DNA from 2 places in the Streptomyces sp. HUAS TT7 genome. Region 2 is predicted to be linked to the other one. Evidence: riboswitches for the same ligand, from Rfam matches in the RefSeq annotation. Region 2 holds a riboswitch; the other holds the start of a gene.
The links. A riboswitch is a leader RNA that binds a small molecule or an ion and turns the genes downstream of it on or off. The one in region 2 is predicted to bind ZMP and ZTP.
Positions count from the first base shown of each region.

Region 1 (15,748 bases), 5.4 Mb from region 2:
GAGGGGGGTGGGGGCGGTGCTGATGACGGCCGCGCACCAGTTCCCGATCGGGGTGCCGCTGCTGCCCGACCGGCGGGCGGCGGCCGTCGACTGGGCGCGCACCACGGGCGGGCTGATCCTGGAGGACGACTACGACGGGGAGTTCCGATACGACCGCCAGCCGGTCGGCGCGCTCCAGGGCCTCGACCCCGAGCACGTCGTCTACCTCGGCACCGCGAGCAAGTCCCTCGCGCCGGGACTGCGCCTGGGCTGGATGGTGCTGCCCGGACATCTCGCGGACGAGGTCGTGCAGGCCAAGGGCGGGGAGTGGGCGAACGGCTCGCTGGACCAGCTGACGCTGGCCGAGTTCATCCGGTCCGGCGCGTACGACCGTCATGTGCGCGGCATGCGGCTGCACTACCGGCGCCGCCGCGACCAGTTGGTGACCGCGCTCGCCGAGCGGGCCCCCGAGGTGCGGGTCAGCGGCATCGCGGCCGGGCTGCACGCCCTGGTCGAACTCCCGCCCGGCACCGAGCGCTCCATCATCCGGGCCGCCACCTGGCAGGGCCTGGCCCTGGAAGGCCTCTCCCGCTACCGCCACCCCGAACTCGCCCCGGAACGGGACGCGTTGGTGGTGGGGTACGGGACGCCGTCGGACTCGGGGTGGACGGGGGCGCTGGACGCGCTGTGCAACGTTCTGCCGTGAACGGTGTGGCTCAGTGCTCCCGTACGTCCTGGAGCGAGGGCTCCGGGTCCGGCTCCGGGGCCTCGCCGAAGCGGGCCAGGGCGAGCGCGCCCGCCACCGCCACCGCGAAGCCGGTGACGGTCAGCCAGCCGAGTCCGTCCCGGGTGCGGTCGCCCAGCCAGGCCACGCCCACCAGGGCCGGGCCGATGGTCTCGCCGATGACCATGCCCGCCGTCGCCGTGGTGACCGAGCCGCGCGAAAGCGCCGAGGTGAGCAGCAGGAACGCTGCGCCGCCGCCGAGCAGCAGGGCGTAAAGGGCGGGATTGGTCAGGTCGAAGGGGTCGTCGATGAGCCGGACCGCGACCTCGACCACGCCGAAGCCGCAGCCCGCGCCGAGCCCGAGGACCAGCGCCCGGGCGCGGTCCGGCAGCCGGCCCCCGACCGCGCCAGCCACCAGCACCGCGGCGGCCACCCCGAGGAGCCACCAGTGCAGGGAGGCGGGGCCCGCCTCCTCGCCCTCCGCGCCGGACGACAGGCCGAGCATGGCGAGGCCCGCGCAGACCACCCCGACCGCCGCCCACTCCGTACCGGAGAGCCGGACCTTGAGGATGCGGGCCGCGACCACCGCCGTCACCGCGAGCGAGGCGGCGAGCGCCGCGCCGACCGCGTAGATCGGCACCGAGCGCAGCGCGAGGATCTGGAAGACGAAGCCGAGGCCGTCGAGCGCCAGCCCCGCGACATAGCGCCACTGGCGTACGGCGCGCAGGAGCAGCGCCGCGTCGACACCGGAACCGGCGCCCGCCCCCGTACCCGGTTCGGCGGCGCGCGTCGCGGCGGCCTGGAGGACGGTGGCCGTACCGAAGCAGACAGCGGACGCAAGCGCGCAGATCATCCCGAAGAACACAGGGGGGACTGTAGCCGCAGGCCCGGCGGGCGGTGAAAGCCCGGGGGCGGGTCGCCGATGGCCGGGAACTAGTGTGTGGCCGAAACGCGTCCCACAGCGGAGTCGGTACGAGAACGGGGGAGATCCGCGATGCGAAGGTTCAGGTCCGCGACGGTGGTGCTCGGCGGGATGGGAGTGCTCGCCGCCACGCTCACCGCGTGCAGCGACGAACCGGACCGGCGCTGCGTCAACCCGGTCACGTACAAGGAACTGCCGAAGTACGAGTGCAAGAGCGGCGGCACCGGTCAGTACTACTACGGCGGGTCCAGCCGCAGCGGCAAGGTCTCCGGCGGCTCCTTCGACAAGTCCGGCGTCTCGCGCGGCGGGTTCGGCGGCCACGGCGACTCCAGCGGCGGCTGAGGGGCTGGAGCATGGAACGGCATGACATGGAACCGCGCCCCGACTGGCAGCGGACCGTCGAGGAGCAGGGCGTGATCTACCCGCTGACCCGCTACCCCGACGACTCGCTGCGCCCGTACTGGGACGAGAGCGCCTACTACTCCTTCACGCTGCCCGAGGTCGAGGCGCTGGAGGAGACCGTCGAGGAACTGCACGGCATGTGCCTGACCGCGGCGGCGCACATCGTCGAGAAGGGCCGCTTCGCGGACCTGGGGATCATGGACGGCCGGCTGGCCGACCTGGTGGCGGAGTCGTGGCGGCGCAGGGGCGAACTCCCGTCGCTGTACGGCCGGTTCGACCTGCGGTACGACGGGACCGGCCCGGCCAGGATGCTGGAGTACAACGCGGACACCCCGACCTCGCTGGTCGAGGCGGCGAGCGCGCAGTGGTTCTGGATGGAGGACCGCTTCCCCGGCGCGGACCAGTGGAACTCGCTGCACGAGCGCCTCGTCGAGGCGTGGAAGCGGCAGGCGCCACTGCTGCCGCCCGGGCCCGTGCACTTCGCCCACTCCGACACCGACGAGCTCGGCGAGGACCTCATGACGGTCGCCTATCTGCGCGAGACGGCGGAGCAGGCGGGCCTGGACACGGAGGCGCTGTCGGTCGAGTCGATCGGCTGGGACAGCATCACCGGCCGCTTCGTGGACGACCGCCTCCGGTTCATCCGGGCCTGCTTCAAGCTCTACCCGTGGGAGTGGCTGGCCTCCGACGAGTTCGGGCCACAGGTCCTCGACACCCTCGACAACGGGGGCGGTACGGGGACGACGTGCTGGATCGAGCCGGCGTGGAAGATGCTGCTCTCCAACAAGGCGCTGCTCGCGGTGCTGTGGGAGCTGTACCCGGGGCACCCGAACCTGCTTCCGGCATACCTGGACGGGCCGCGGGACCTTGCTGCCGGGCGGGGTTACGTGGCGAAGCCCCTGCTCGGCCGAGAAGGCGCGGGGGTCACCCTGCATCCCCCGGGCTCCGCCCCGGCCCGCCCCGACGAGCTCTGCTGCTACCAGGAGCTGGCCCCCCTGCCGGACTTCTCGGGGAACCGGGTGGTGCTGGGGGCGTGGGTGGTGGAGAACGAGCCGGCGGGCCTGGGCATCCGGGAGTCGGCGGGGCTCGTCACGGACGAGTACGCGAGGTTCGTGCCGCACGTGATCCGCTGAGCGTGGGCCCCCTGCCAAGGACGGCCCTGCCAGGTGCGCGGGGAACTGCGCGGGGCCGGGGGCGGACTCCAGGGTGTCACTCGGGCACGTACGACCGCAGCGGGGCCACCCGCAACCCCGCCGCGTCCGCTGCGGCCAGCGCTCGCGCCAGGTCCGCCGACACCGTGTCGTTGAAGTGCAGCAGCACGATGTCCCCCGCCCGCAGCGAGGGCGTCGGCGGGGTCACCCCGGACCACGTCGTGAAGTCGTACGTCCACGTGACCAGCGCCTTCGCCCCGCACTCCCGGGCCACCCGCCGAGTCGTCGCGTCGTAGGCGCCGTACGGCGGCCGGGCCAGCCGTGGTTCGAGGCCGAACCGGGCGAGGGCCTGCTCGCGTGCCCCGCACAGTTCGGACTTCTGGCCCGCTTCCGGCAGCGTCGTCAGATCGGGGTGGTTCACCGTGTGGTTCTCGACGGCGGCCGGTCCGTGGTCGAGCAGCGTGCGGAAGTATCCGGCGTCGTACGAGTACGCCCCCGGCAGCAGGAACAGGGACGCCGGGACCTGGCGGTCCAAGAGGAGTTGCCGCGCGGCCGGGTCGTGGTTCCAGCCATCGTCGATGGTGATGAAGACGACCGGGTCCGTCGTGTCGACGTGAGAGACGACGGGCACCGGCTCCGGCCAGGTGGCATCCGCCCGCGCGGGCCCGGCGAGGCCTGCGAGCAGCAGCACGGGTGCGAGGACGGCGAGGGCGGCGTGGCGGGCGCGGCGACGGGCGATGCGAGGTCTCGGCATGACCGGCATCATTGGTCCAGGCCAACTCCCTTGTCAATGGGGCCCGTTGCCCCAGCCGGGCCGCGCCGCGGGTGAGGCTTCGCGGCCGACGGCCGGGGAGTCGGCGGCGCCCCGATGCGCCCCATCCGTGCTCCCCCTGCCCCTTCCGTGCGCCTCCGCGGAACCCGTGGGGGCGGTGTGAACAGGGCGGCGTGCGCCCCGCATCGTCGTTACCATGTCCACCTTGGTCGCGCCTCGAACTCGCCTTCAAGGAAGGAAGTTGGTGAGTGCGGCGTACGTCAACCGTTCGGGGGAGCAGGACATGACGCAGGCTCAGGTGCCGCCGCAGGCTCAGGCCGCGGGACCCGGCGGGCTGCCGCCGGTGCATCCCTCGCTCAGCGAGGCGACCCGCCTCATGGCCGCGGGCAGCTACCTCGACGAGGAGTACCGCGACGCCGTCATCGACGAGCTGTACGTCCACGAGGAGCGGGTGACCGCCCCCTCCCTCGGCTTCGACGCGGCCCGCGTCCTCGCGCACGCGCTGCGCGCCCGGAACCTGGAGATCGCCTGGGCGCTCGGCATCCTCGTGCTCTGGGTGCTCGGCGTGGTCGTCACCCGAAGCGCCCTCCTCCTGGTCCTCGGCCCCTGCCTCCAGCTCGGCATCGCCCGCCTCATCCGCGGCACCGCCCGGCCCGCACCCTGGTACCGCACCGTCCCCGCGTTCGTCCTGCGCTGGTGGGCCCGCGGCCTGCTGGCCGTGTTCGCCGTCGCCGTCCTTGTCTCCATCTTCGGCGGGTACGACTCCTCGTCGCACAACTACCCGTCGGCATACGGGAGTTACGGAGAGGACGCCGCATACGGCACCGGCGGCTCGGGCTCCGTTCCGAACTTCGTCGCCGGGCCCGCCCGCCTCGTCGGGGGCGGTGCCCTCGATCTCGCGAGCCAGGGCTTCAGCCCCGGTCTGGCCTGGGGGGTCGCCGGCTGCTTCGCCGTGATCGCGCTCTGCGTCGGCCTGCAGCGCCTCCAGTTCGCCCGGATGATGGCGGGCGAGCTGTCGCCCGAAGGCTTCCAGGACTTCGCCGCCGACCCCGCGCAGAACAACGACAACGGGCGGCTCAAGCGCCTTGCCGCGATGATCCGCGTCGAGCAGCACGCCCGCCTCGCGGTCTACCGCGCCGACGCCCCCTTCCGCGGCGCGGGCGATCCCTTCGAGCCCTGGTCGGTCACCATCCAGCTGCGCCCCCGCAAGTCGCTCGGCGACCGGCGTCCGACCCGGGTGTGCAACGCCGAGATCCTGCGCATCGTCGAACCCCTCATCACCCAGCTCCGCATCCCCGCGCCGACGGCGGCCGCCGAAGCCCTCGCCGTACGCGACCGGCTGCGCCAGCTCGAAGTCACCGAGTACGTCTTCCTGCCCGTCGACGGGCTCCCCTCGCGCGCCCACGCCCCCTACCGCGAGGGCGACTTCGAGCAGCACCGCGCCGCCGCCCTGGAGGAGGGCGGCGAGGCGCGCAGGCACTTCCTGCGGATCCGGGTCGGCGGCTGGGAGGAACACCTCGTCACGACCGTGTTCGTGCGCGTCCACACGCAGGGCGGCATGCTGGTCCTGGAGATCGCGCCGCACGTGCTGCCCCCGCTGCGCGAGGACTTCTTCCGCGCGGACCGCGCCGCCCACGACTTCAACTGCCGCACCCCGCTGGGCAAGGCGGCCTGGGCCCTGACGCGCACCCCGGGCTCCGCGTTCCGCTCGCTGCTCGTGGTGGGCCGCGCGATCGGCTCCACCTGGCACCGCCTCACCGGCGGATACGGCCGGGCACTGCCCGACGGCCCCGCCCGCTCGGTGCGCGAACTGGCCGCGGGGCCCGACACCTCCCTCTTCCAGGCGATGGACTACCGGCGTTACGTGAAGTCCATCGAGGACCGGGTGACCAGCGGCGTGCGCAGCGCCCTGTACGAAGCCGGGTACGACACCGGGCAGTTCGAGCAGAAGATCGTCAATGTCGCCCAGGGCGGCGTCATGATCGAGAACTCCCGGGGAGCGATCAGCGTCGGCGACCACAACACCGTCAGGAACGAGGGCTGAGATGACCACACCGGGTGACGACAGCACGCAGCGGGACCAGCGATCCGTACACATCAGCGGGGTGACCGGGTCCGTCTCGGTCGGCGACCACAACAAGGTGACCAGCGTCTACCGCGCGGGCGCCCCCGACGACGAGGCCCACCTCCAACTCCTCGACGCCATCGTCGAGTTCAGGGCGGGGCTCGCCCAGCTCGTGCGCAACGACCAGACCCGCGCCCTGGACGCCGAACTCGCCGACACCGAGGAGGAGATCCGCACCGCAGGGCAGGCGACCCCGGGCCGCCTCGCCCGGCTCGGTGAGCTGCTCACCGGCGCCACCGCCCTCACGGGCCTCCTAGCCTCGGGCGAGACGCTGGTCCAGCGGGTCCGCGACCTGATCGGGATGTGAGGCCCCGGTGAGCGGCGGCAAGGACGAGGTCCGCTGGAACGCGGCCACCCAGAAGTGGGAGACGGTACGGGACGCCGCTTCCCCGGCGGCTCCGCCGCCACCCCCCGCGCCCCCGCCGGTCCCGCAGGCGCCGCCTCTCGTCCCCGGGCATGCGCACGCGGACCCGTACAAGACGGCCGGCCCGCAGCCGGGACCCCCCGCGCTCCCCGAGCCGCGCCCGGGCCGACGTGTGCCCGTCGCCGTCGTCGTGGCGGCGATGGTCTTCGTCGTGGTGGCCGGTGCGGGCGGCGGCTGGCTCCTCGCCCGCGGCGGGACGCACCACCCGAAGGCCGCGGCGAGCCCACCCGCGTCCGGCGCCCCCTCCGGCACCCCGGACCGGACCGGCGACGACAAGAGCAGCCCCTCTGTCCCGGCATCCGCCTCGCCCGGCGCCACCGTGCCCGCCGGGTTCCAACTCGCCCGGGATCCAAGGGGGTTCAGGCTGTACGTGCCGCAGGGCTGGACCCGTGAGGACCAGGGGCCCAAGGGTGTGTTCTACAACTCCGCCGACCGCACCCGTCTCATCCAGGTGTACCTCGTCTCCGAGGCGGGCCTGAGCCCGTACGACGCGCTGAAGCAGACCTCGGGGGAGCTGGCGAAGAACCCCGGGTACCAGGAGATCAGCCTCGGCAACGACGCGACCGTGCCCGGGGTCGCCCCGCAGGCCGCGCGGCTCGTCTACGCGTACGACAACCAGCAGCTCGGCCACCGGCGCCAAGTGGTGGACTACGCGTTCCTGACGCCCGGCGGCGAGCACTACGCCGTACTCTCCGCGGCTCCCGCCGAGGTGTGGCCCGAGCAGGAGCAGACCCTGAAGACCGCGCTCAGCGCCTTCTGCTCGGGTTCCAACTGCCCGTCTCTGCAAGGAGGTTGACGGTACCGGGCCGGGTCAGTGCTCGGCGAGCACCGCGCGCAGTTGGTCGAGGCCCCAGTCCAGATCCTCCTTGCTGATGACCAGGGGCGGGGCGATCCGGATCGTCGAGCCGTGGGTGTCCTTGACCAGGACCCCGCGGTCCATCAGCTTCTCCGAGATCTCCCGGCCCGTCCCGTACGACGGGTTGATGTCGACGCCCGCCCACAGCCCGCGCCCGCGCACCGCCTCGACCGCACCCGCGCCGGTCAGCAGGCCGAGCTCGTGGTGCAGATGCTCGCCCAGCTCGGTGGCGCGCTGCTGGTACTCGCCGGTGCGCAGCATCGCGATGACCTCCAGGGCGACCGCGCAGGCCAGCGGGTTCCCGCCGAACGTCGAGCCGTGCTCGCCCGGCCGGAACACGCCAAGGACTTCCGACGACGCGGCGACCGCCGACACCGGGACGACACCGCCGCCCAGCGCCTTGCCCAGGATGTACACGTCCGGCACCACACCCTCGTGCTCGCACGCGAACGTCCTGCCGGTGCGGCCGAACCCGGACTGGATCTCGTCCGCCATGAACAGCACGTTCCGCTCGCGCGTCAACTCCCGTACGCCCGCCAGGTATCCGGCCGGCGGGACGAGCACGCCGGCCTCGCCCTGGATGGGCTCCAGGAGTACGGCCACGGTGTTGTCGGTGACCGCCGCCCGCATCGCGTCGAGGTCGCCGTACGGGACGATCTCGAAGCCCGGTGTGTACGGGCCGTAGTCCGCGCGGGCCTCCGGGTCGGTGGAGAAGCTGACGATCGTGGTCGTACGGCCGTGGAAGTTGTCCCGGGCGACCACGATCTTCGCCTGCCCGTCCGGAACGCCCTTGATCTTGTAGCCCCACTTGCGGGCGGTCTTCACGGCGGTCTCCACCGCCTCCGCCCCGGTGTTCATGGGCAGTACCATGTCCTTGCCGCACAGCTCGGCGAGCTCCGTACAGAATTGGGCGAAGCGGTCGTGGTGGAACGCCCTCGACGTGAGGGTCACGCGGTCCAGCTGGGCCTTCGCCGCGTCGATGAGCCGGCGGTTGCCGTGGCCGAAGTTGAGTGCCGAATAGCCGGCCAGCATGTCGAGATAGCGCCGGCCCTCGACGTCCGTCATCCAGGCGCCCTCGGCGGAGGCGACCACGACGGGCAGGGGATGGTAGTTGTGCGCACTGTGTGCCTCGGCGGAACGGATGGCGTCTTCGGTCACGGCGTGTGTCGACACGGGTTCTCCGATCGTCATGCGGCATGGGGCGTTGGTGGTGCCCTTTTCTATCGTCGCTCGGATACCGGACGAAGAAACCTTGCCGTCGGACGTGGCCGGTAGGGTGTTCGGTACGCACGGCGACTGGCGAGCGGGGAAGCGACCCCGGGGGAGCCGTGCGCGGCCTGCCGCACGAGGTGCCGCCCGCCTGGGCACCCCGGGAACCTGTCAACGGACCCGGAGGACGCCATGAGCCTTCCCCTTTCCCACCCCGCCCTGCTCGCCACCGACCCGGAGCTGGCCGCGCTCGTCGCCGCCGAGGAACGGCTCCAGTCGGACACCCTGCGTCTGATCCCCAGCGAGAACTACGTCTCGACGGCCGTCCTGGAGGCCTCGGGGACGGTCCTCCAGAACAAGTACAGCGAGGGCTACGCGGGCCGCCGCTACTACGAGGGCCAGCAGAACATCGACAAGGTCGAGAGGCTGGCCGTCGACCGCGCGAAGGCCCTGTTCGGCGTCGAGCACGCCAACGTCCAGCCGTACTCGGGCTCGCCTGCCAACCTCGCCGTGTACCTCGCGTTCGCCGAGCCGGGCGACACCGTGATGGGCATGGCCCTGCCGATGGGCGGCCACCTCACGCACGGCTGGGGCGTCTCGGCGACCGGCAAGTGGTTCCGTGGCGTGCAGTACGGGGTGCGCGCCGACACGGGCCTGATCGACTTCGACGAGGTGCGCGACATCGCCCTCAAGGAGCGCCCGAAGCTGATCTTCTGCGGCGGTACGGCGCTGCCCCGCACGATCGACTTCGCCGCGTTCGCGGAGATCGCGCGGGAGGCGGGCGCGGTGCTCGTCGCGGACGTCGCGCACATCGCGGGGCTCATCGCGGGCGGCGCCCATCCCTCCCCGGCGCCGTACGCCGATGTCATCTCCACGACCACCCACAAGACTCTCCGGGGTCCGCGGGGCGCGATGCTGATGTCCCGGGAATCGCACGCGAAGGCCATCGACAAGGCGGTCTTCCCCGGGCTCCAGGGCGGCCCGCACAACCAGACCACCGCGGCGATCGCCGTCGCGCTGCACGAGGCGGCGCAGCCGGCGTTCTGCGCGTACGCGCACCAGGTGGTGGCCAACGCGAAGGCGCTGGCCGAAGCTCTGCTGGCCCGGGGCTTCGACCTGGTGTCGGGCGGCACGGACAACCACCTGATCCTGATGGATCTGACGCCGAAGGACGTGCCGGGGAAGGTGGCGGCGAAGGCGCTCGACCGGGCGGGTCTTGTCGTCAACTACAACACGGTCCCGTACGACCCCAGGAAGCCCTTCGACCCCTCCGGGATCCGCATCGGCACGCCTTCGCTGACGTCCCGGGGTCTGGATGCCTCGCACATGCCGCTGGTGGCGGAGTGGATCGACCGGGGGATCGTGGCGGCGGGCTCTGGTGACGAGGGTGCCCTTGCGGCGATCCGGGCCGAGGTGGCCGACCTGATGGCCTCGTACCCTGCCCCGGGGCTACCCCTGGATTGAGCCCCTCCCCGCCCCTTCCCCAGACCCTCCGAGGGGTGTGAGTGGGCTGAACTGGCTTCCTGGGGCTCCGCCTCAGACCCTGTTCGCGCCTTAAGGGCGCTCGTCCTCATACGCCGGACGGGCTAAAGACGCCCGTACCGCATGCTGCCAGGGGCGCGGGGCTGTGACATTGCGCGGCTCCGCCGCGATGGGCGCGACCAGCGGTGCTGGGCGACCTACAGGGGCGCGGGGAACTGCGCGAGCAACCACGCACGGTCCGCAGTCGAAAGCCGCCCACCCAGCCTCTCCGGCGTTTGAGGAGCGGGGTCCGGGGCGGAGCCCCGGGGGTCAGCCGGTTCAACACCCGTCACGGGCGAGTGGGTGGGCCAGCGCCCCGGGGGTCGGGGGCGCGGAGCCCCCGCGGGGGTGGGTCACCTTGTGGGGCCGGTCACAACGGCGCGGGTTTCCGGGACGGTACGCGCACCTGAGAGAATGCTGAGCATGGCCTCCACCCGCCCGCCCGTCACCCACCACCACCCTCAGGGGAATGGCTCCGCCATGCAGCGTCGTCCGCGTGTGCTCTCCGGAATCCAGCCCACCGCAGGCTCGTTCCACCTCGGCAACTACCTCGGCGCGGTCCGCCAGTGGGTGGCGCTGCAGGAGTCCCACGACGCGTTCTACATGGTCGTGGACCTCCACGCGATCACCGTTCCGCAGGACCCGGCCGAGCTGCGCGCCAACACGCGGCTCGCCGCGGCCCAGCTCCTTGCCGCCGGTCTCGACCCCGAGCGCTGCACGCTGTTCGTCCAGAGCCACGTCCCCGAGCACGCCCAGCTCGCCTGGATCATGAACTGCCTGGCCGGCTTCGGCGAGGCCAGCCGGATGACCCAGTTCAAGGACAAGTCGGCCAAGCAGGGCGCGGGCAACGCGACCGTAGGCCTCTTCACGTACCCGATCCTCCAGGTCGCCGACATCCTGCTCTACCAGGCCAACGAGGTCCCGGTCGGCGAGGACCAGCGCCAGCACATCGAGCTCACCCGCGACCTGGCCGACCGTTTCAACGGCCGGTTCGGCGAGACGTTCACCGTCCCGGCGCCGTACATCCTCAAGGAGACGGCGAAGATCTACGACCTCCAGGACCCGTCGATCAAGATGAGCAAGTCGGCGTCGACGCCGAAGGGCCTCATCAACCTGCTCGACGACCCGAAGACGACGGCGAAGAAGGTCAAGAGCGCGGTCACCGACACGGACACGGTGATCAAGTACGACACCGAGAACAAGCCCGGCGTCTCCAACCTGCTGTCCATCTACTCCACGCTCACCGGCAAGACGATCGCCGAGCTGGAGGCCGAGTACGAGGGCAAGATGTACGGGGCGCTCAAGACGGACCTCGCCGAGGTGATGGTGGAGTTCGTCACGCCGTTCCGCACGCGTACGCAGCAGTACCTGGACGACCCCGAGACGCTGGACTCGCTGCTCGCCAAGGGCGCCGAGAAGGCCCGCGCGGTCGCCGCCGAGACGCTGGCGACGGCGTACGACAGAGTCGGCCTGCTGCCCGCCAAGCACTGAACCGGACGGCCTGGCCGGAGCCCGACCAAGGGCTCTGGTCAGCCGACGCCGATCCCGTCACACTCACACTGCACAGCACCGACCGACACCATGAGGAGAACGACGTGGGGACCGTAACGCTCGGCGTTTCGATCGCGGTCCCGGAGCCGTACGGCAGCCTGCTCCAGGAGCGGCGCGCGGGCTTCGGGGACCCTGCCGCGCACGGCATCCCCACGCACGTCACCCTGCTTCCGCCGCACGAGGTCGAGGCGGAGTGTCTGCCGGAGATCGAGGCGCACCTGGCCTCGGTCGCTGCGGCGGGCCGGGCGTTTCCGATGCGGCTCGAAGGGACGGGGACGTTCCGCCCCCTGTCCCCGGTCGTCTTCGTCCAGGTGGTGGAGGGCGCGGGCGACTGCGCGTGGCTCCAGCAGCGGGTACGGGACGAGGCGGGGCCGCTGGTGCGCGAGCTCCAGTTCCCCTACCACCCCCATGTGACGGTGGCGCACGGCATCTCCGAGGCGGCGATGGATCTGGCGTACGAGTCCCTGGCGGGGTTCTCGGCGGCTTGGACGTGTGGGGGGTTCGCCCTCTACGAGCAGGGGGTGGACGGGGTCTGGCGCAAGCTCCACGACTACCCCTTCGGCCTCGGCGCCCTGGCCGTCCCGGCCCAGGCCACGACCCTGGACCAGCCTTCCCTGCGCTAGCCAGCCCTGAGGGCTGCGCCCCCGGCCCCCCATCCCTTCGGTCCGCGGGCCGTGCGTGGTTGCTCGCGCAGTTCCCCGCGCCCCTAGCAGCATCGACCCTGGCCAGCACCCGGCATCTTTAGCCCGTCATGGGGGTCCCCCCTGGCCCTTAAGGCCTTGGGGGAGTTTGAGGACGAGCGCCCTTCAGGCGCGATACGGGGTCTGGGGCGGAGCCCCAGGAAACGGACCTTCCCCTCCCTCCCCACCCCCGGAGGGCGCGTCACACCGGCAGCCTCCGGAACACCCCCCGCGGCGCATGCCTCAGCGCTGACATCACCACCCTCAGCGCCCCCGGCACCCACACCACCTCCGCCCGCCGCCGCAACCCCGCCTCGATCGCCAGGGCGACCGCCTCGGGGGTCGTGGCCAGGGGAGCCTCGGACAGCCCCGCCGTCATCTTCGTACGGACGAAGCCGGGGCGTACGACCATGACGTGCACCCCCGTGCCGTGCAGCGCGTCCCCCAGACCCTGGGCGAACGCGTCGAGCCCCGCCTTGCTCGACCCGTAGATGAAGTTGCTGCGGCGGGCGCGTTCGCCGGCCACGGAGGACAGCACGACCAGCGAGCCGTGGCCCTGCGTCTGGAGGGCCTTCGCGCAGATGAGGCCCGCCGAGACCGCGCCGGTGTAGTTGGTCTGCGCGACCCGCACCGCCGCGAGCGGCTCGCTCTCGTCGCGGGACTGGTCGCCGAGCATCCCGAACGCGAGCAGCACCATGTCGATGTCCCCCTCGGCGAACACCTTGCCGAGGGCGACCTCGTGCGCGTCGGAGTCGAGCGCGTCGAAGGCGAGGGTGTGGACGTCCGGGCCCAGCTTCCGCAGTTCGGCCGCCGCCGCCTCCAGCGCGGGGGAGGGCCGGCCCGCGAGCCAGACCGTACGGGTGCGACGGGCCACCAGGCGCCGGGCGGTGGCCAGGCCGATCTCGGACGTACCGCCGAGCACGAGCAGGGACTGCGGGGTACCGAATGCGTCCTTCATCAGGGCTCCGTAAGTTGTTGGGCGGCCCGGCAGGGCCGGATGTGACCGAGGGGGCCGAGCGGCTCGTAGAGGCTCACAGCCCCAGCCGTCGGCTCATGTCCGAGCGGAAGATCCCCTCGGGGTCCAACTCCCCTCTCAGGGAACGGAATTGGGGCAGCCTCGGGTACATGCGCTCCACCACCTCCGGCCGCATCCGAGCGTCCTTCGCCAGGTAGACCCGGCCGCCCGCGCCCGCCACCTCCTCGTCCAGTTCGTCGAGGAGCGCGCCGAGCCCCGGGAGGTTCGCGGGGATGTCGAGGGCCAGGGTCCAGCCGGGGAGGGGGAAGGAGAGCCAGCCGGGGTCGGCCTCGCCGAAGCGTTTGAGGACGGCGAGGAAGGAGGGGCAGCCGTGCCGCGAGATGCGGCGCACGATGGCACGCAGGGTTTCCTCGTGCCCGTACCCGACGACGAACTGGTACTGCACGAAGCCGCCCCGGCCATACACCCGGTTCCAGTGCGGCACCCCGTCAAGGGGGTGGAAGAACGTCGAGATGCGCTGGAGCTCGCCCGTACGGTGTCTGGGCGCCCTGCGGTACCAGAGTTCGTTGAACGCTCGGACGGAGGCGCGGCCGAGCAGCCCCTCCGGCAGGAAGGCGGGGGCGGGCGGAAGCCGGCGCGGCCGGAAGGCGAGCGGGGTGCGGCGGGCGCGGGGCGGCAGCATGTCGAGCGGCGCGTGCTCACCGCGCGTCAGTACCGACCGCCCGGTCCTCGCGCCCCGCGCGAGGAGGTCGATCCACGCCACCGAGTACCGGTAGCGGTGGTCCCCAGACTCAAGACGGGTCATCAAGTCGTCCAGATCGACGGCCCGTTCGGTGTCCACGGCCATCAACGAGGTGCGTACGGGCAGGAGTTGGACGGTCGCTCGCAGGATCACGCCTGTCAGGCCCATCCCGCCCGCCGTCGCGTCGAACAGCTCGCTGCCCGGCGCGACGGTACGTACCGTGCCGTCCGCGGTGAGCAGTTCCAGCTCGCGCACATGGCGGGCGAAGGAGCCCGAGACGTGGTGGTTCTTGCCGTGGATGTCGGCGCCGATCGCCCCGCCGACCGTGACGTACCGCGTGCCCGGCGTCACCGGCACGAACCAGCCGAGTGGCAGCAGCACCTCCATCAGGCGGTGCAGGCTCACTCCCGCGTCGCAGACGACGACGCCCGCCTCGGCGTCGACGGTGCGGATGCGGTCGAGGCCGGTCATGTCGAGGACCGCGCCGCCCGCGTTCTGTGCGGCGTCCCCGTATGCCCGGCCGAGCCCGCGGGCGATCGTGCCGCGTGCCCCGCACGCCCGGACGGCGGCGGCCGCCTCCTCGTAGCTCCGGGGGTGCAGCAGCCGCGCCGTGGTGGGGGCGGTGCGGCCCCAGCCGCTCACGGACGTCGGCGGGCCGGGAGGCGCGGGCACGGTGTCGGGTGACGTGTCGGCAGACATGAATGCGACGGTATCGCCTGTGAAGCCCCTTTTGTCAGAACCTCCCTCGCCCCTTTGTCGCCGGTAAACCGCTAACCGAAATGGGTGATTATCTGAGTGTCATACCTATTCATCCCGGATTCGCATTCCCCCGCGCAGGAGAGTCGCCCGTGGCCTACGGCCAGTTGGCGGGCCGATGTCACGGAAGAGGGGTGGCAGATGCAGAAGTCGTCGTGCACCGACGCCGACCGGCGGCTCCTGGCCGCACTGCGCGACTGCGGCACGGATCCGCGGGTGGCCGCCGCCGCCCGGGCGCTGTCCCGGGCCGGTGAGCACGGCGCGCTGTGGCTCGCGACCGGGCTCACCGCGGCCGCCGCCGACCGGGGCCGACGCGGCGCCTGGCTGCGCGGCACCGCCCTGGTCGCCGCCGCCCATCTGGCCAGCATGGGTGTGAAGCGCGTCGTGCGCAGGCCCCGCCCGCAACTCCCGGCGGCCGAGCCGCTGGTGCGTACCGCCGGGCGGCACTCCTTCCCCAGCTCGCACGCGAGTTCCGCGGCCGCGGCCGCTGTCGCGTACGGGGCGCTGCGGCCCGCCGGGGCGCGCCTCGTGCCGCCGCTGGCCGCCGCGATGTGCGTGTCCCGCGTGGTCGCCGGGGTGCACTACCCGAGCGACATCGCGGCGGGTGCCCTGCTCGGCGGTGTCACCGCGCGGGCCGGCGCGGCCTGGATGCGCGAACCGCTCGAAAGGGGGCGCCGATGACCGAGCCCGGCACGGCACTCCTCGACGGGTCGGGGCCGGTCTCGGCCGCCCGGCGCCTGCTCGCGCTGCCCGGCGGTCTGGTGCGCACCGCGCGGCCCCGCCAGTGGGTCAAGAACCTGCTCGTGGTGGCCGCGCCCGCCGCCGCCGGCCGGCTGACGAGCCCGCACGTCATCGCCCAACTCTCCATGGTCTTCCTGCTGTTCACGGCCGCCGCCTCCGCCGTCTACCTCATCAACGACGCCCGCGACGCCGAGGCCGACCGCGCCCACCCCGACAA
Region 1 covers NZ_CP196175.1:3,413,282-3,429,029, reverse strand. Annotated here, with positions in the region: gene ACSHXC_RS15270 (PLP-dependent aminotransferase family protein) at 1-685, shown strand, start outside; gene ACSHXC_RS15265 (hypothetical protein) at 696-1,556, opposite strand; gene ACSHXC_RS15260 (hypothetical protein) at 1,698-1,967, shown strand; gene ACSHXC_RS15255 (glutathionylspermidine synthase family protein) at 1,979-3,160, shown strand; gene ACSHXC_RS15250 (polysaccharide deacetylase family protein) at 3,237-3,932, opposite strand; gene ACSHXC_RS15245 (hypothetical protein) at 4,234-5,994, shown strand; gene ACSHXC_RS15240 (hypothetical protein) at 5,996-6,382, shown strand; gene ACSHXC_RS15235 (hypothetical protein) at 6,390-7,295, shown strand; gene rocD (ornithine--oxo-acid transaminase) at 7,311-8,546, opposite strand; ZMP/ZTP riboswitch at 8,638-8,728, shown strand; gene glyA (serine hydroxymethyltransferase) at 8,757-10,028, shown strand; gene trpS (tryptophan--tRNA ligase) at 10,566-11,576, shown strand; gene ACSHXC_RS15215 (2'-5' RNA ligase family protein) at 11,681-12,259, shown strand; gene ACSHXC_RS15210 (decaprenylphospho-beta-D-erythro-pentofuranosid-2-ulose 2-reductase) at 12,519-13,274, opposite strand; gene ACSHXC_RS15205 (FAD-binding protein) at 13,348-14,733, opposite strand; gene ACSHXC_RS15200 (phosphatase PAP2 family protein) at 14,932-15,471, shown strand; gene ACSHXC_RS15195 (decaprenyl-phosphate phosphoribosyltransferase) at 15,468-15,748, shown strand, end outside.
Region 1: linked by a shared signal. The riboswitch ahead of glyA (serine hydroxymethyltransferase) and the one ahead of ACSHXC_RS40175 (bifunctional 5,10-methylenetetrahydrofolate dehydrogenase/5,10-methenyltetrahydrofolate cyclohydrolase) in region 2 are both predicted to bind ZMP and ZTP.

Region 2 (15,748 bases):
CAGCGCATCGTCGGCGGCTCCGCAGCGAGTTCGGGTGCGCACCGCCAGTGCGCACCCCTTCGCGTGGACGGCCCGTTGTGCGCAGTCAGCTCACGGCGGCCAGGTCACGCCGGGCGTAGGCGAGGAGCTCGCTCAGCGCTGCCTCGTTCGAGGCCGGCCTCCGGGTGCGCCAGCCGATCACGGTTTCCCTAACCGTGTCGCACACGGTGCGCACATGCGCAGTGAGCCGGTCGGACAGCTCGCTCACCGCGGCGCCGTCCACGTCATAGGGGCCGGTGATCACAATCGGCCCGTACAGCAGGTAGGGCAGTTCCACCTTCCGCCAGCCGCAGGCCAGTGCCCACACGGCAAGGTTCGGGCTGAGCCCGTCCGTGCTGCCAGTCGCAGGAACGTGCAGCACCGAGCCGCGGTGGTAGTAGGCGGCTTCCGCGCTCCCGCCCACGGCGCTGCGGATGTGCGCATACTGCGCACCCGCATCATCGGCGGGCAGCTCCAGCGCCGTCAGCTGTGCACCCTCGTCGACAAGCCAGGCCCTCACCACGTCGGTTCCCTCTCCCCTGTTCCCCGCTCCGGCCGGTGCTTCGCGCACCGCGTCTGAGGGCCGGTCGGCGATGACGGGGGACACCGCCGACCGGTGTCTTCACCCTAGGGTGCGCACCTCACCGATCACACCGAGCCTCCGCCAACTTGAAGTCGCAGGTGAAAGGGCTGGTGTGACGGTCTGTCGGAGTGCTCACACTGGTGGTGGGCGGCAGGCTGCGGAGTAGATCGTCTGTCAGCGTGGCTTTGTTCACGGAGCTGCGTCATCAGGTGTTCACGCGTGCAGGAGAGACTCAGGTCAACTGTCGGGTGATGTTCACGGGTTCACTGCTGGAGTCCGAGCTGGTGGGCGGCGGCGTCCACGGTCTGTGCGAGCAGGACGGCGATGGTCATCGGCCCGACGCCGCCGGGTACCGGGGTGATCAGGCGGGCGCGGGTGAGGGCGGTGTCGAAGTCCACGTCGCCGACGTTGCCCGGGTTGTATCCGGCGTCGATCACCACCGCTCCGGGCTTGATGTCCTCACCGCGGATCAGCCGGGGCTGCCCCACGGCCGCCACCACTACGTCCGCTTCCCGGACGAGTGCCGGCAGGTCTGCCGTGCGGGAGTGGCAGTAGGTCACCGTTGCGTCCTTGGCGAGCAGGAGCATCCCCACCGGTTTGCCGAGAATCGCGCTGCGCCCCACCACGACGGCGTGCTTGCCGGCGGGGTTGACGTCGTACGCCTCCAGCAGCCGCATGATTCCGCCCGGAGTGCAGGATACGAAGCCCGGCAGGCCAAAGCTCATAGCGGCGAAGGAATGCATCGTGACCCCGTCGACATCCTTCTCCGGGGCAATGGCCTCGAACGCCGCGCGCTCGTCGATGTGCGGGCCGCAAGGATGCTGGAGCAGGATGCCGTGCACTGCTGGATCGCCGGACAGGCCGGCGAGGGTGTCGATCAGCTCAACGGTCGTGGTGGTGGCAGGAAGAGCGATGTGCCGGGACTGGATACCTGCCTTTGCGCACCGCGCCCGCTTCATGCGGACGTACGTGACTGATGCGGGGTCCTCTCCCACCAGCACCGTCGCCAGACAGGGGGCAGTACTCGTGCGCTGTGAGATCCCGGCCGCCTTGGCAGCAGCCTCTTTGAGGATGCGCTTGGCAAGGCCGGTGCCGTCCATGAGCTGGGCCGTCTGAGTCGCGGACATGGTCGTCCTCCAGGCGTTGCTGACCACTCGCCCAGGCGCACGGCAACGACGTCTCGTCAGACCGCTCCCCGGTGGTGCTCCACCTCAGCGCCAGTCGCGGCCCACACCGGACTGTAGTAGACGCAGCATGCACTCCGATCAGCGCCCTCGGTTGGCAAGGGACTTGCCTCGCCGGCCACGCCCGCTGCTGGAAGCAAACGAAGCCGGTCAGCGGTTGACTTCGAGGTTCGTGAGAACGAGCAGGGCACGCAGGAAGTGGGCGGCTTTGGCGGGGTCGGTGCGGACTTTGGTGAGGGTCCGCCAGTTTTTGAGGTGGGCGAAGCCGTGTTCGACCGGTGCGCGTCCGACGGCGAGGACGCGGTTGGCGTCCTTCTGACCGGCGGTGAGCCTGTGGGTGCGGCTGGCATGGAAGCCGGTGACGATCACGGGGTCGCGTACGTCGTTGTCCAGGCCGCGGAAGTAGAAGTCCTGGGGCCAGATCTGATCTCACCCCGGACCCACAGGAGTATGCGGCGAGGTGGATTGCGGCCTGATAGGTGATGGCTGGTTTGCCGGGGTGCCTGACGAGGCAGCGCCCTTGCCGCTTGGGCCGCTGGAAGATCAGCGCGTCATGGAAACGGTGGTCACGATGACCACCAGCCAGGGCAACGTGTTCGCGCACCCAGCAGGGGGCATGGCCTGACTTCAAGGCCTTGGCTCGGAACCGCGTTGCGTTTGCAACGCCCGTTCGATAGAAATTGACCTGGTCCGATGGGGCGTATGAGGCGCAGGGGGCAGTACGTGGGAGCCCGGCGCCCGCTGGAGATGACGATTGCGGGGGTGTGTGCGTGAAGTTCGACATGGGGTCGACGACGCTGTCCGATCTGGGGAAGAGCACCGAGGGTTCGAGTGGTGATCTGGGTGCGTTGATCCGGCAGTTGGTGGCGGCGGCGGAGCCGTTGGAGGGGAAGTTCAACGGGGCGGGGAAGGCCGCGTTCGACTCGTTCAAGAATCATGCGGACGAGATCACAGGTGATCTGAACGGGTCGCTGCAGGACATTCTGGGTGGTCAGTCCGGGATGGACACGGCGTTCGGTACGGGTGATCACGAGCAGGAGTCCAACGCGCACCAGAACATGTCGGCGGCCAATTTCGACGCGGCCCGCTTCGGCGGACGTCACTAAGCACAGGGGGAGATACAGACATGGGTCAGAATCTGGACCGGCTCAGCTACGACACCGGCGCATCGACTGAGGTGCAGGGCGGTCTCGCCGGGATCGTCGGGCACCTGGAGCGTGTGCTCAACGACCGCGACCGGGCCGTGAAGGCCGCGATGGCCGAGTTCACCGCCGACGGCGTCTCGGACGAGTACCACGGCAAGGAACTGCGCTGGAACAAGGCCGCCGCCGAGGTCCGCGAGATCATCCGCCTGGTGCGCGGCACGCTGGAACTGAACGACGGCACCGCCCAGTCCACGCTCTCCAAGGCCAAGGCCGCCGTCGACGCCATCGGCTGAAGCGGCACAGGCGGCATGCAGGTACAGAACGGGCCCTTCGGGGCGCGGGGGTTGGGACGACGGGGAGCGGGGAGTTTGCGGTGACCGGGTGGGATATCAGTCCGTCGGGGGTGCAGGGTGCGCTCAAGAAGGCGGCGGTGTCGGCGGAGGATTTGTCGACGGCGGGGACGAATCTGAGTGACACGTTGCCGCGGACGGCGACGGCTGCGGGCACGGTTGCCTCGGGGTATACCGGGCCGGCGCTGGCGACGGGTCCGGTGGCGGCGGCGCTGGGTGAGTTCATGCAGCACTGGCAGAAGGATCTGCGCTACGTCGTGGAGCGCACCGGCAAGTCGTTGACCGGGGCGGTGGAGGCGACCACCGAGTACGCCAAGGGCGATCTGACGATGGCCGCGCAGGCCCTGCACGCGGCAGTCCAGGAGCCGGTACCGGCGCCGCCGGGGTTCTCGGGGAAGCAGGCCGTCAGTGAGTGAGCCCGAAGCGATCGTGCCCTCGGGTATCCCCCAGTTCACCGGTGACCTGGACAGCCTCGACCATGACACGGCGCTCCTGAGCACGGAGGCCGGGGCCTTTCGTGATGCCGGGGCGGGTATCCACTCCCACTTCCAGGGGGCGGCGGCGTTCTACAAGGCGCCGGAGGCGGACCAGTTGTTCGCAACGACCGCGCCGGTGGCCGCCAAGACCGCCGCGTTCGCGGGGCAACTGGAGAAGGTGTCGGCTGCTTTGAGCGCCTACAGCCAGGAGGTGCGGCCGCTGGCGAAGAGGCTCGAGGACCTGCAGCGCCAGGCGTTCGCGTTCACCGCCAGCATTGCGGGTGATGACCACTGGCGGCGTGATGAGAAGAAGCGGGACCGTAACGACGGCCTCAAGGACGAGGTCCAGGCCACCCTGGAGGCGTTCTACGAAGCCGAGATCGCCTGCCACAACAAGATCACCGCCCTGGTCGGCGGCAGCACCCTGGTGCTGGGCAAACTCAGCGGCGGACAACTGCTGCCCAAGGGCACCAGCGCCTACGGAGCCAGTGCCGACGACCTCAACCACCTGGACAACGCACCCTGGGGCAGCTACGCGGACCCCGAATACACCGGGCTGAGCTGGCTGTGGCACCAGGGCAAGAGTCTCGTGTGGGACGGCTTCATCATCGACGGCATCGTGGGCACCGCCAAGGGCATCGACATCCTGCTCGGCTGCGATGGGTGGGACGCGGCCGGCGAGGCCTGGAAGGGCCTGGGCAAACTCGCCACCGGCCTCGTGATAGTCAGCTTTCCCGGTGCCCGGGAGGCCTTCCTGGCCACGCCCGACAGCATGATGCCGAAATGGTTCCGCGATTCCCGCACTGCGCTCAAGGAGAGCGGCAAGGCGCTGGTCGCCTATGACGAGTGGGGCAAGAACCCGGCCCGCGCGGCAGGCGGGGTCGCCTTCAACGTGCTGACGACCGTGTTCACCGGCGGTGCCGGAGCAGCGGCCAAGGGCGGCGCGGTCGCCAAAACGGTCTCCGTCCTGGGCAAGGTGGGACGCGTCGTCGACCCCATGACGTATGTCTTCCAGGCCGGCAGGTTCGGCGTCGGCAAGGTCGCCGATGTGTTCAAGGGCCTCAAGGGGCTGTCCATCGGCCCGCTCGCGGACGCCGCCCACCTCACCCACGACCCCGGCCTCCCCCACGTCACCGACACCTACGCGGAATGGCCCGACGGCACCAAACTCTCCTTCAAGGACGGCGAGTACACCGTCACCCGCCCCGACGGCACCAAGGCCGCGGCCCATGTCGAGCTCTCCGCCGACCAGATCGCCCAGCTCAAAAGCTCCCTGCCGCACGCGGCGGAGACCTCCCTGCCCGGGGCTCAATCACCCGTGCTCGTTGCCGCTGGTGAACGGACCGGCCATGGAACGCTGGACAACACCACCCGCGACTCGGTATCGGGCCCGACCGCAGCGCATGAGCCACCCCGGGGTGGCGGTACGCACAACACGCTGTCCACGGGCAGCCATGCCGCGGACCATCCGACCGGCGACGGCTCGGGCAGCGGTGCGGGTTCGCACACGCCGTCGGGTGGCGGCGGGTCCCACACGCCGAGCGGCGGCGAAGGGCACACTGGCGAACACGGCAACCATGGCAATGCCGGTCACTCCGCCAGTAAGGACACCGATCACGGGGCGGCGGAGCCCGCGCCGGATCCCGCACACACCATGCGGTCGGACTATGTCCCGCCGGACGCGCCGGAGTCCAAGCTGCCCGCTCCACCCAAGGAGCACGGTGACATCGTGCTGGCAACTGGTGACCACGTCTACCAGCAGCCGCACCTGACTACAATCGGCTACGACAGCATGACCCAATTGAACCGGGAATTCACGGCACGGCTAGACGGCTACCACGACGTGATCGTTCACGGCAATGACAAGGGATTCTTCATGCCCGGCAGGAAGAATGCTGCTGGAGTCGATTTCCCGCCTGGCGAGGTGCACCCCTCCCACATAGTCGAGGCCATCAGGAACAATCCCAGTTACAAGGGTGGGCCCGTCAGGCTCATCTCTTGCCATACGGGACGGATTCGCGACGGCATAACAGATATCCCTGCGGCGCAGCAGCTGGCGAACGAACTGGGTGTTCCGGTCATGGCTCCGACGAACGAAGTGGGTATCTACCCCTCACGGCCCAAGGGCCAAGTACCGGAGGTGCAAAATGGTGGATACTGGAGGACCTTCCTCCCCATTGCCAAGTAGTCCTTGAAGGGAAGTGTCAAGGTGAAGGTTCTCGGCTTCTACAGCGAGCTTTGGCCGTCGAGCCCGGAGGCCACCAGCAGCATCCGCTCGTTCGTGGCGGATGCGCCGCAGCCGAACGAGAGCGAAATCGCCTCTTATCTCCGCAGCGGGCATATGCTCTTCGCCTCCATGGGCGTCGTCGACGACGTGCTCGGGTCGGGCGAGAACATCATGGGCGGCGGTTCGATGTTCACGGACGGAGAGTGGGTCTGGCGCGGTGACCTCTGGTTCTACGTTTCCAGGCACCATGCCGTGCTTCCGGAAGAATTCCGGGCCAGGGCCGAGTCTTTGGGTTACGTAGTTCCCGCTGTCGAGCAGGAGCATCTCATGGCCCTTACGGACGAGCTCCAAGCATTCCGGTCCGGTAAGCGGAAATAGGTCCGGTGGCCGATACCTCCGCTTACCACGGAGCGACTCTGACGCGTAAATAACTGCAGGTGGTTGGGGGTTTCGGGCAGGAGTGTTGGCCCGGTCGGGGTGTCTCCGCCGGGTGTCGGCCGTGCTCGTTCATCCAGTGGCTTCCATCGGGTCGAGGGTGACGCGGAAGCCGAGCTCGTTGAGCCGGGAGATGGCTCGGCGTGCGGCTCGTTCGGGGTCTCGCTGGGTGAAGTAGCTGCCGCCGAGCTCGTGGTAGGGCACGTTGTCGTGGAGCATGTGCCAGACCGCGGTGATGATCGAGTGTTCGACGGCGACAAGTGCCTTGATCGGGCCGCGGCGGGCGGTCAGCCGCTTGTAGCGAGCTTGTAGGAACGAGTCATTGGTGCGTGTCGCTCCGAACGCGGCCATCCCGAGGGCCCCTTTCAGGTAGGGGTTGCCGGGCCGGACCCGGGTGCTGCGGACCCGGCTGGCGGATTCGTGGTGCCCCGGACACAGTCCGGCCCAGGAGGCCAGGTGCTGGGCCGAGGGGAATCGGGTCATGTCACCCCCGGTCTCGGCCACGATTACCTCGGCCACCACCCGGTTCACTCCCGGGATCGTGTCCAGCAGGTCCAGCGCCGGACGGAAAGGGGCCATCGCCTCCTCGACGCGGGCCGTCAACTGGTCGATGACACCGGACAGGTGGTCGTACTGGTCGAGGTAGAGGCGGGTCAGGAAGGCGTGGTGCTCGCGGAAGCGGTCGGTCAGCGCCTGGCTCAGCTCAGGAATCTTGCTACGCATCCGGCGCTTGGCGAGATCGGCGAGAAGCGGCGGATCGCGCTGGCCGTCGATCAGGGCCTGGAGCATGGCGCGGCCGGAGACGCCCATGAGGTCGGAGACGACGGCGGAGAGCTTGATGCCGGCGTCCTCCAGGAGCTTCTCCAGGCGCTGGGTGACCTGGGCGCGTTCGCGGGTGAGCTGGGTGCGTGCCCGGGTCAGGTCACGCAGCTCGCGCACGGGCTGCGGGGGCACGAACGAGGCCCGGACCAGGCCGTGGGAGCCGAGTTGGGCCAGCCAGGCAGCATCAGAGACGTCGGTCTTGCGACCGGGCAGGTTTTTCACCTGGCGGGCGTTGACCAGGACGACGTTCAACTCCTCGGCCAGCAGGTAGTAGAAGGGCTTCCAGTAGTCGCCGGTCGCCTCGATCACCACCAGAGTGACGTCCGCATGGAGGAGGTGATCGCGCAGGTCGAGGATGGCGTTGGTGGTCGCGCCGAAGGTCGTGGTCTGCTGGGTGAACGTCCCCTTGCGGCGGGGACTGGGGGTGCGGACACACACCTTGGCGTCCCGCTTGCTGATGTCGATGCCGGCGCAGCGTTCGTGAAGGACATCCATGGCCACGTCTCCGCTTCTTCTGTTTCAGGTTGTCGCGGCGCCGTTCCGGGAGGGCCAAGGCAGTACGCAGAATCTGACGCGCGTGCTCATGGCAACACTCCACGGTTCCCGTGGACGGCCCTCAGTACCACGCTGTCGTGCGAGCTCGGAGGCATCACAGAGTCGTCGGTCTCGTCCGGAACGGACAGTTCCACTGTCTCGGCACCGTCGATCTCGTAACAGGGTGGACAGGAACGCGTGCGGCGCACAGCGACCCATCTACTGTGCCTCCGGCGCACGGCGAAGCCGCGCTGGATCGCTGTCGGGAATCTTGAGGGCCGGGGTCATTTGCCTTGGCGCCACCACAGGGGTCGTGGCAAGCCGCGTGCGTCGAGGTACTGCTGGAACGCCGTGGGAGGGCGGGGCCGGTTGCAGCGATCGACGGGATCTTGAAGGCTTGTCCGCGTACAAGTGATCGTGGCTCCGGCAAGAATTTCGTAGACGGAGATCAGCGCGGGGCAGGTGGGTTGGAGCCTGGATAGCGGCGACGGAGGTGTGCGATGAGTACGACTCGTTGCCGGAGCAGGGGGATACCGGCCCGTCCTCCCATGATCCTTTTCTGGAGCTTCACGTCGGTGATGCGCCCTTCGTTGACTCCCGAGCTGAAGGATGTGGTGATCCCCTGCACGACTGCTGCCTCGTCCTCGCGGATGGACTTGGCCATGCTGGCCAGGGCCGGGAGGCGGGAGGTGGTGAGCCGGTCGAGCCAGGCGGGCAGCAAAGCGGCGTCCTGGGCGTCGAGCATCGCGGCGAACTCGCGGACCAGCGTGTGGGCACGCTGCAGCTCCGGACACTGGTCCAGCAAGCGGGACAGCCGCTCACGGACGTGAAGGCCGCGTCGGTCAGGGGCAGTGGCGATCCAGCGAGCGACCTCCCGCGGTGAGGGTGCCCGTTCGTGGACCTCTGCCAGCGGAAGACCGCGGCGCAGGGGTTGAACGGCAAGTTTCACCTGCTGATAGTGGCCTCGGTAGCCCTTGGCGGCGATCTCCTCGTGGAGGACGAAGGCGTTGTGCTCGCCCTCGTCCCAGCGTTGGCGCAGGTAGCCGAGATACGGGTCGAGTGGTGTGGGCCTGCGCGGGTAGCGGCGCCGGATGCACTCCTGCCAGGTCGTGGCCTGCGCGTACTTGCGCACGGTGCGCCGGTTCAGGCCGAGTTCACGGGCGATGGAGTGGTGGCTGCGGCCGCGGGCGGTGTCAGTCACTGCATGCACCGCTTCGAACAGTCGCTTCGCGTGGCGTCGGGCGGGCGTATCGGCCGCCTCCGGGTCCCTGACCTCCGCAGGCTCAGGGATGACGGGTTCGGGATCGGGTGCCGCGGCGGGCAGGCAGCCCCTGTGTGCGGTGGCGATCTCCTGCACCCGTCTCGACAGCCCCTGCCACAAAGTACTGGTGGGCCGTCAGCGAGGTGCCTGCTGAGCAGGTCCTTTTCCCACGGCCCCCAGCCCGAACGACGCATGCGACTTTCACCGCACGTCGCTCTCCAGTGACTACTCCGTGGGTGCTGCGACGGGTCTCTTGCCGTGGATGTCCACGTGACAACTTCCGCAGACCACAAGGGTTTTGCGGTGTCGCGCGGCCATGAGATCTGCCCACGGCGGCCGGTTGCCCGGTCGTCCGAGGTCCGCGAGCTTGGCGACGTGGTGGACTTCCACCTCGTCGATCCGCCCGCATGCCTCGCACCGTCCGGCGAGGAGCCGGGTGACCAGCTCCTTGCGTTTGGTGTTGACCGGGGCCAGCCGACGGTCGGTGATGACCGTCTTCTTGTTCCGTCGCAGCGGGATCCCGCCGAACCGTCCGACCAGTGGCTTCCTGCCGACGCGTTCGATGCGGGCCTCGAAGCACTTGCGTGGCCCGTGCGGTGTCTCGATGGTGGCCGCGTACGTGCGGGCCATCTTCGACACCGACGAACGGTGCTTGTTGGCGAGCGTCATCAGCATCGAGGTCTCCATGACCCATTGCAGCCGGGCGAGTCGGAAGACGTCGCCGGCCAGCAGGTAGTACTGGACGATGCCGCGGTACTCCGACCCGTAGGTGCTGAGAATGACGTGGTCGTCCTGGTTCAGCAGTTCGGGCCGACGCGCGGGTTTGCCGCGCTCCATGTACTGGGCTTGCTTGGCAGATACCACCGAACGAGGGACGCGCAGTCTGATGACCCCATTGACGGAACGGCGTCCGCCGGAGATCTTGCGGTCGTTGTGGTGCACGGTGAAGTCGTAGCCGAGGAACCTCGCCGCCTGGGTGCGGGCGTGTGTGATGAGCGTCTTCTCCGGCGATAATTCCAACTTGAGTTCGTCACGCAGGAATTGCGCCAGTCGCTCCTTGATTTCCTCGGCCTCTGCCTTTGGTCCGGCGAACCCGAGCAGGGTGTCATCGCAATAGCGCACATACCGAAGCCGCCGGTAGCCGGGATCCTGAGTATCCTGGCTTGGCATGCTGCGGAGTTGCTTGCGAAGCTCCCGCAACTGAATGTGGTCGCCACGCTTGCGGGCGCGTTGCATGGCCGCCCACACCCTAAAGAAGGCGCGGTTCGGCTTCCTGATCCTTCCCCGGGTGTATTCCGGGATCAGAACGTTCTCGACGTACTCGTCCATCTTATGCAGGTAAATGTTGGACAAGATCGGTGAAACAACCCCACCTTGCGGACTCCCGCTATGCGTGGCGTTCCAGACCCAGTCCTCCATGTATCCGGCCTTGAGCATGTTGCGCACCAGCCGAAGGAACCGGTTGTCGTGGATTTTCTCACCCAGAATCCCGAGCATGACCGAATGGTCAAGCCGGTCGAAACACTGGGCTATGTCCCCCTCAACAAACCAGACTGTTCCCGTCCAGGTATTAGCCACATCACGCAAGGCGGTGTGGCAGCCCCGGCGGGGACGGAAACCGTGAGAGGAGTTAGAGAACGTCGGCTCGTAATACGCCTCAAGAAGCAGGCGGATCACCTCGCCGACGATCTTGTCGCTCCACGGAGGCAGGCCAAGCGGACGCAGCTTCGCGCTGCCCCGCCCCTTCGGGATGTACACCCTGCGAGCTGGGCTCCATCGGTACCGCTCGTGGCGCAGCGCGTCGATGACGTGCCCGATCTTGCCCAGCGACATGCCGTCCACGGTCTCCCCGTTGACCCCCGGCGTCATTGCACCCTTGTTGGAGTACAGACGCCCGTAAGCCAGCAGATACAACTGCGGATTGAAGAGCTGTCGATACAATTCATTGCACGGCAGGCCACGCCTGCCGCGTTCACGGAGGACACCCAGCACCGTTTCGGCGCTCTGCATTTCGCATACCTCCCGAGTCTTGAGTGTCCGATCACCTGGACCCCTTCGCCCGATGCGGACGGCTTTCCCGTCCTCCTTGGCCGGTCGTGACTCCGGCGACTACTACGGGGCCTCCGTCGCCATAGGAAGACCTCATCCCTTAGGCGATCCCATGTTCGTCCTCGTCGTACGTCCTAGCGTGATGTAGGTGCCCAACTCATCCCCTTGAATGCCCTCGTTGGGCATCGCTCCGCGCTCCAGAGGTTGCGTCGAGTCTTTCATCACCTCGACACAGAGCACGGCGCCGGTTTCAGGCATCTTTCCGGCGGACTCGACCTTCAGTCTCCTGGGAATTTGGGTTCAGGCAGTTTAGCTTTCACCGTGTCACGCGGGTCCCTCGATACCCCGTCTCTGAAACCTGAGCCCGGTCATCGATTTCCTGGCATGCTCTGGTCCCCATCACCGTTTCCGGATTGGGTAAGCCATCAGACCCGAGAATCTCCCTCCAAATTCCCCCCGACTGAATCGGGGATACGACAAGGCGCCGCATGGCGCACTGAAAACGGTCGCTGACCTGCACCGCATCCGGGGCCCCGTCGGTGATGCCCTGCCGGTAGACCAGCGAGCCGTCTCGACAGACCACCTCAACTCCGGGGTGCGTGCGCAGCCACGCGGCCAGCTGCTCGGCGTCGCGCCCAGCCCACAGCTCGATCGGCAGTCGGGTGTCGGCATCCACGAGCAGGGTCCCGTAGACGTCTGCGTACAGGGCGAAGTCGTCCACGCCCAGCACCCGCGGAGTTGCGGCCGCCGGCAGCGGGATACGCATCAAATGGAACAGCACACTCGTCCGCGACAGCGGCACCTGCAGGATCTGCAGCAGCCGAGCCCCGCCGCGACCGGCGAGCAGTACCCCGGCCATGACCACCAGGTGTTGCAGCAGCGGCGTCCGCCGTCCGTAGCGCACGGTCAGCCCCTCGACCTGCTCAGCAAACGTCCGCCGAGCACAGCCCGGGCCGTCGCAGAACAATCGCCGCACCGTCAGCCCGATCAGCACCGGGCGCTCGCCGACGGCTAAGTCGGCCAGCGTGCGGACATAGCGGCTGTGCACCCGCGCAGAGCCACGACCGCAGTCCGGACACCCCACCGTCAACTCGCGGGTACAGGCCGCGACACGGACCACGCCGCCCGCCACCCACACCCGCTCCACCCGCACCACATCCAGGTGCGGAGACATGATCCGTACGAGGTCATCACACTCGCCGACAGTGCCGCTACCCGTGACGGAGTGTCACCGGCGCACGGTGGCACACCCCGTCTTCCCGGAAATCTTGCCGGGGCCACGATCACTTGTACGCCGACACCCGTCCGCTCAGGTCCCTACAGGAGAGCTACACCCAAAGCCGAAGGCCAGCCAGCCACCGTCTGCGACGCCAAGACCTGGCCCCAGCCCGTACCCAGCGTCGGAGGCCGACCGCCGGATACCCGCCCGGAGCAGCAGGACTGGTTGCGCGGCTACGAGGCCGCGTCCCGCTACCGGGAGCTTGAGGGTGATCTGGGCCCTACGAACACCTCGAAGGGGCCCCTTGAGCCGGTGGCTCGCGGATCAGCGGCGGGTCTGGCGGGCCGGACAGATGCCCAGCAAGCGGGCCGACGAACTCGACGAGCACGGCATCGTCTGGGACACCGACGACGCCCAGTTCGCCAAGAACCTCGCAGCCGTGCGGGCGTACTTCGCAGAGGACGGCACGCTGGCCGCGCCCTGGCACGCCACCGCGCTCGACAAGCCGGTCGGGCAGTGGCTCACCAACATCCGCCGGCCCGGCGACCGGGCAGGGCCTGCTACGAGCCGAGCGGCGGCGTGTCCTGTCGCGTGTCCTGTCAGCCGCTTACGGGTGTCAGCTGCACGTTGTCGAGCAGCGGGCCGTGCTCGGCGAAGCCGGCGGGCTTGTCCGGGGTGTAGTCGAACGTGTTGTTGGAGAACTCCAGCCAGGTCGTCACAGTCCGCGCGGTGAACCGGTAGGTCTGGTTCTCCCAGCCCACGTCCTGCGGCGCGTTGCCGGCCGGGTCGACCGAGAAATCGCGGGCGCCGCCCGGGGAGGCCGTCACCAGCACGTCCTTGACCGTGCGGGGCTCGGCCGGGTCACCGGCCAGAGCGAAGGACACCGCGTACTTCTGACCTGGCACGGTGTCGAAGGACTGCCGGATCGTGCCCTCCCCGACGAGCTGCACGGACTGCCTGCCCTCGGCCGCATTCAGCACCGCGGTGTCACAGACACGGACATCACCGGCCGTCACCGCCCACGCCTCCAACTGCTCGCCAGCATGCACGGTCCGGCACTGTCCGGGCATCAGCGACGGCGACTCGAAACCACCGCCGGCGAACGCCTCGGCCAACGCCTGCGGAGCCAGCACCAGCGTCACAGCCACCGCGCCACACGCAGCCACCGCCACCCCGAGCATCCGCCGTCGGCCCGCACGTAAATCCACTGCACCCATGCCACTCCCCCTGCTCTCACTTCCGAAGATCAACTAGACGACCAGCTTCACGGCCACGAGACACACGCGCAACACAGTTACCAACGACCGCAGACCTCATGAAATCTCGGGGGCGACCCCGAGCATCAGCCCACCGATGCATGCACACTCGCCATGAGGCCCTCGGCCGCCCACCGGCCCCCGGCAACAAACGGACCGACCACCGCATCGGCCCCCAGTGCGCTCGGCTGCCCGGCGGCCGGCTCGACGTGCAGGGTCGGGGCAATACGGACGTCGGAACGGATGTCGTGCACGGCCTGTTCACCGACGCTCAAGGTGAGCACGGGAACGACGTTCACCGTGGGGACGTAGGGGCGGTTTCGGTTCGCTCGGCGGGGTGACGCGTCGTCATCACGGCGTCGGCTTCGTGTGCTTGCTGTCGCTGGCTGTTCATGCGGGCGCGAGGAGAACGCGGTGCTGCGCCGACAGCTGGCTGGCCCGGTCCGCTACGAGCCGGCCGATCGATTCTGGTTCGCTGCCCTCTCGGAGCGGATACCTCGAGTCGTTGGCGCGAGGTCTTCCCGGTCACGCCCGGCACCCCGCTCAGCTGGCACCGACGATTCATCGCGGGGAAGTGGGACTACAGCGCGCGCAGGCGTACTGGTCGGACACGCCACCGCATCCAACGAAAACGCCCCAAGCCAGGGCGTGGGCGTCCCAGCCGCCGGGCGGACGCTGCTCACGCTAGGCCCGGGCTCCCCGCCGCCACGACGGCCCACGGACCGACATCGCGTCGCCGTCCGTGCACCCCGGGATTGAACGCGCCTACACCCGCTGATGTACGCGCCCGGTCTCGACGCAGGCATCGGTCCCGTCCCAGCGCGACGCATCCGCCCTGCCTGGGCTGGACGGATGCGTCGATCAGCTCATGACGGCTGCGGTCAGCGGGTCACTTCCCGGCCCTGATCGGCCACGGTGTTGCTCGTGACCGTGCCGTCGGCGCCGGCCAGCGTCACCGCGTGCCGGACCCCGTCGGGACCGAGCACCACGGCCTGCCAGGCACTGCCGCCACCCTGCTGGGCGACCACCCGCAGCGATTCGACCTTGCCACCGGAAACGGCACCTGCCGCCTTGTCCACAGCCTGTGCGGCAGGCAGCGCGGGCAGCGGCACCGGGGCCTGCGCGAATCCGCCCGCGACGGAACCCCATTGGCCCGGCCCGGCCTGCCGCTCCTTCTTGCCTCCGTCCCGGCCCTCCTCCTCCGGTCCCCCGCGATGGCCTCGGCCCTCGGCTGCGAACCGGCCGCCGCCGCGCTCCTCGTGGTGGTGCTCCGCCACCGCCACGGCCGCCGCACCGCCGCCGATCAGCACCACCAGGGCGAGCACCACCCATCGCGTGCGGCCCTGACGGGTCAGCCTGGCGAACCGGCCGCGGCGCCCCGCCGCCTTGCCGGTCTGCCCGGCAGCCTCCTCGCCCGGACCCACGGGGTGCTCGGGAGGCTGGGGATTGGACTGTGTCATCTGGCTGCTCCTCGCGTTCCACCGGACGCGCGCCCGGCTCGGACAGAGCATGCGAGCACATTGCTGAAGCTTTGCTGAAGCCACCTGAAGAAGCCTTCAGCAACCTGGCGAGGGGACCTGAGAACCTTGGCCCATGCGCGTACTGGTGGTGGAGGACGAGCGGCGGCTGGCCGCGGCCCTGCAGCGAGGGCTCCAGGCCGAGGGCTTCTCGGTGGACGTCGCCCACGACGGCCCGCAGGGCCTGTGGCTGGCGGGCGAGCACGACTACGACGTCATCGTGCTCGACATCATGCTGCCCGGAATCAACGGCTACCGGGTCTGCGCCAGGCTGCGCGCCGCGGGCTGCGAGTCGGGCATCCTGATGCTCACCGCGAAGGACGGCGAGTACGACGAGGCGGAGGCCCTCGACACGGGCGCCGACGACTTCCTGTCCAAGCCGTTCTCGTACGTCGTCCTGGTGGCCCGGTTGCGCGCGCTCATCCGGCGCACGGGTCGGCGCAGCCCGCAGATCATGGAGTTCGGTGACCTGGTCATCGACCCGGCCAGGCAGCGCTGCACGCGGGGCGGGGTCGAGGCCCGGCTGACCTCGCGCGAGTTCGCGGTGCTCGTGCATCTGGCCCGCCGCGCCGGTGAGGTGGTGCCCAAGCGGGAGATCCTGGAGCAGGTGTGGGACGCCGCCTATGAGGGCGACCTGAACGTCGTCGAGGTGCATGTCAGCGCGTTGCGCCG
Region 2 covers NZ_CP196175.1:8,804,514-8,820,261, reverse strand. Annotated here, with positions in the region: gene ACSHXC_RS40180 (hypothetical protein) at 86-538, opposite strand; gene ACSHXC_RS40175 (bifunctional 5,10-methylenetetrahydrofolate dehydrogenase/5,10-methenyltetrahydrofolate cyclohydrolase) at 865-1,728, opposite strand; ZMP/ZTP riboswitch at 1,751-1,836, opposite strand; gene ACSHXC_RS40170 (transposase family protein) at 1,936-2,154, opposite strand; gene ACSHXC_RS40165 (hypothetical protein) at 2,556-2,891, shown strand; gene ACSHXC_RS40160 (pore-forming ESAT-6 family protein) at 2,912-3,223, shown strand; gene ACSHXC_RS40155 (DUF6507 family protein) at 3,304-3,696, shown strand; gene ACSHXC_RS40150 (hypothetical protein) at 3,689-5,944, shown strand; gene ACSHXC_RS40145 (hypothetical protein) at 5,966-6,361, shown strand; gene ACSHXC_RS40140 (IS110 family transposase) at 6,491-7,735, opposite strand; gene ACSHXC_RS40135 (transposase) at 8,223-8,975, opposite strand; gene ACSHXC_RS40130 (reverse transcriptase domain-containing protein) at 9,261-11,045, opposite strand; gene ACSHXC_RS40125 (transposase family protein) at 11,401-12,258, opposite strand; partial or broken gene ACSHXC_RS40120 (hypothetical protein) at 12,257-12,835, shown strand; gene ACSHXC_RS40115 (DUF642 domain-containing protein) at 12,903-13,520, opposite strand; gene ACSHXC_RS40110 (hypothetical protein) at 13,646-13,858, opposite strand; partial or broken gene ACSHXC_RS40105 (hypothetical protein) at 13,929-14,167, shown strand; gene ACSHXC_RS40100 (hypothetical protein) at 14,441-15,019, opposite strand; gene ACSHXC_RS40095 (response regulator transcription factor) at 15,153-15,748, shown strand, end outside.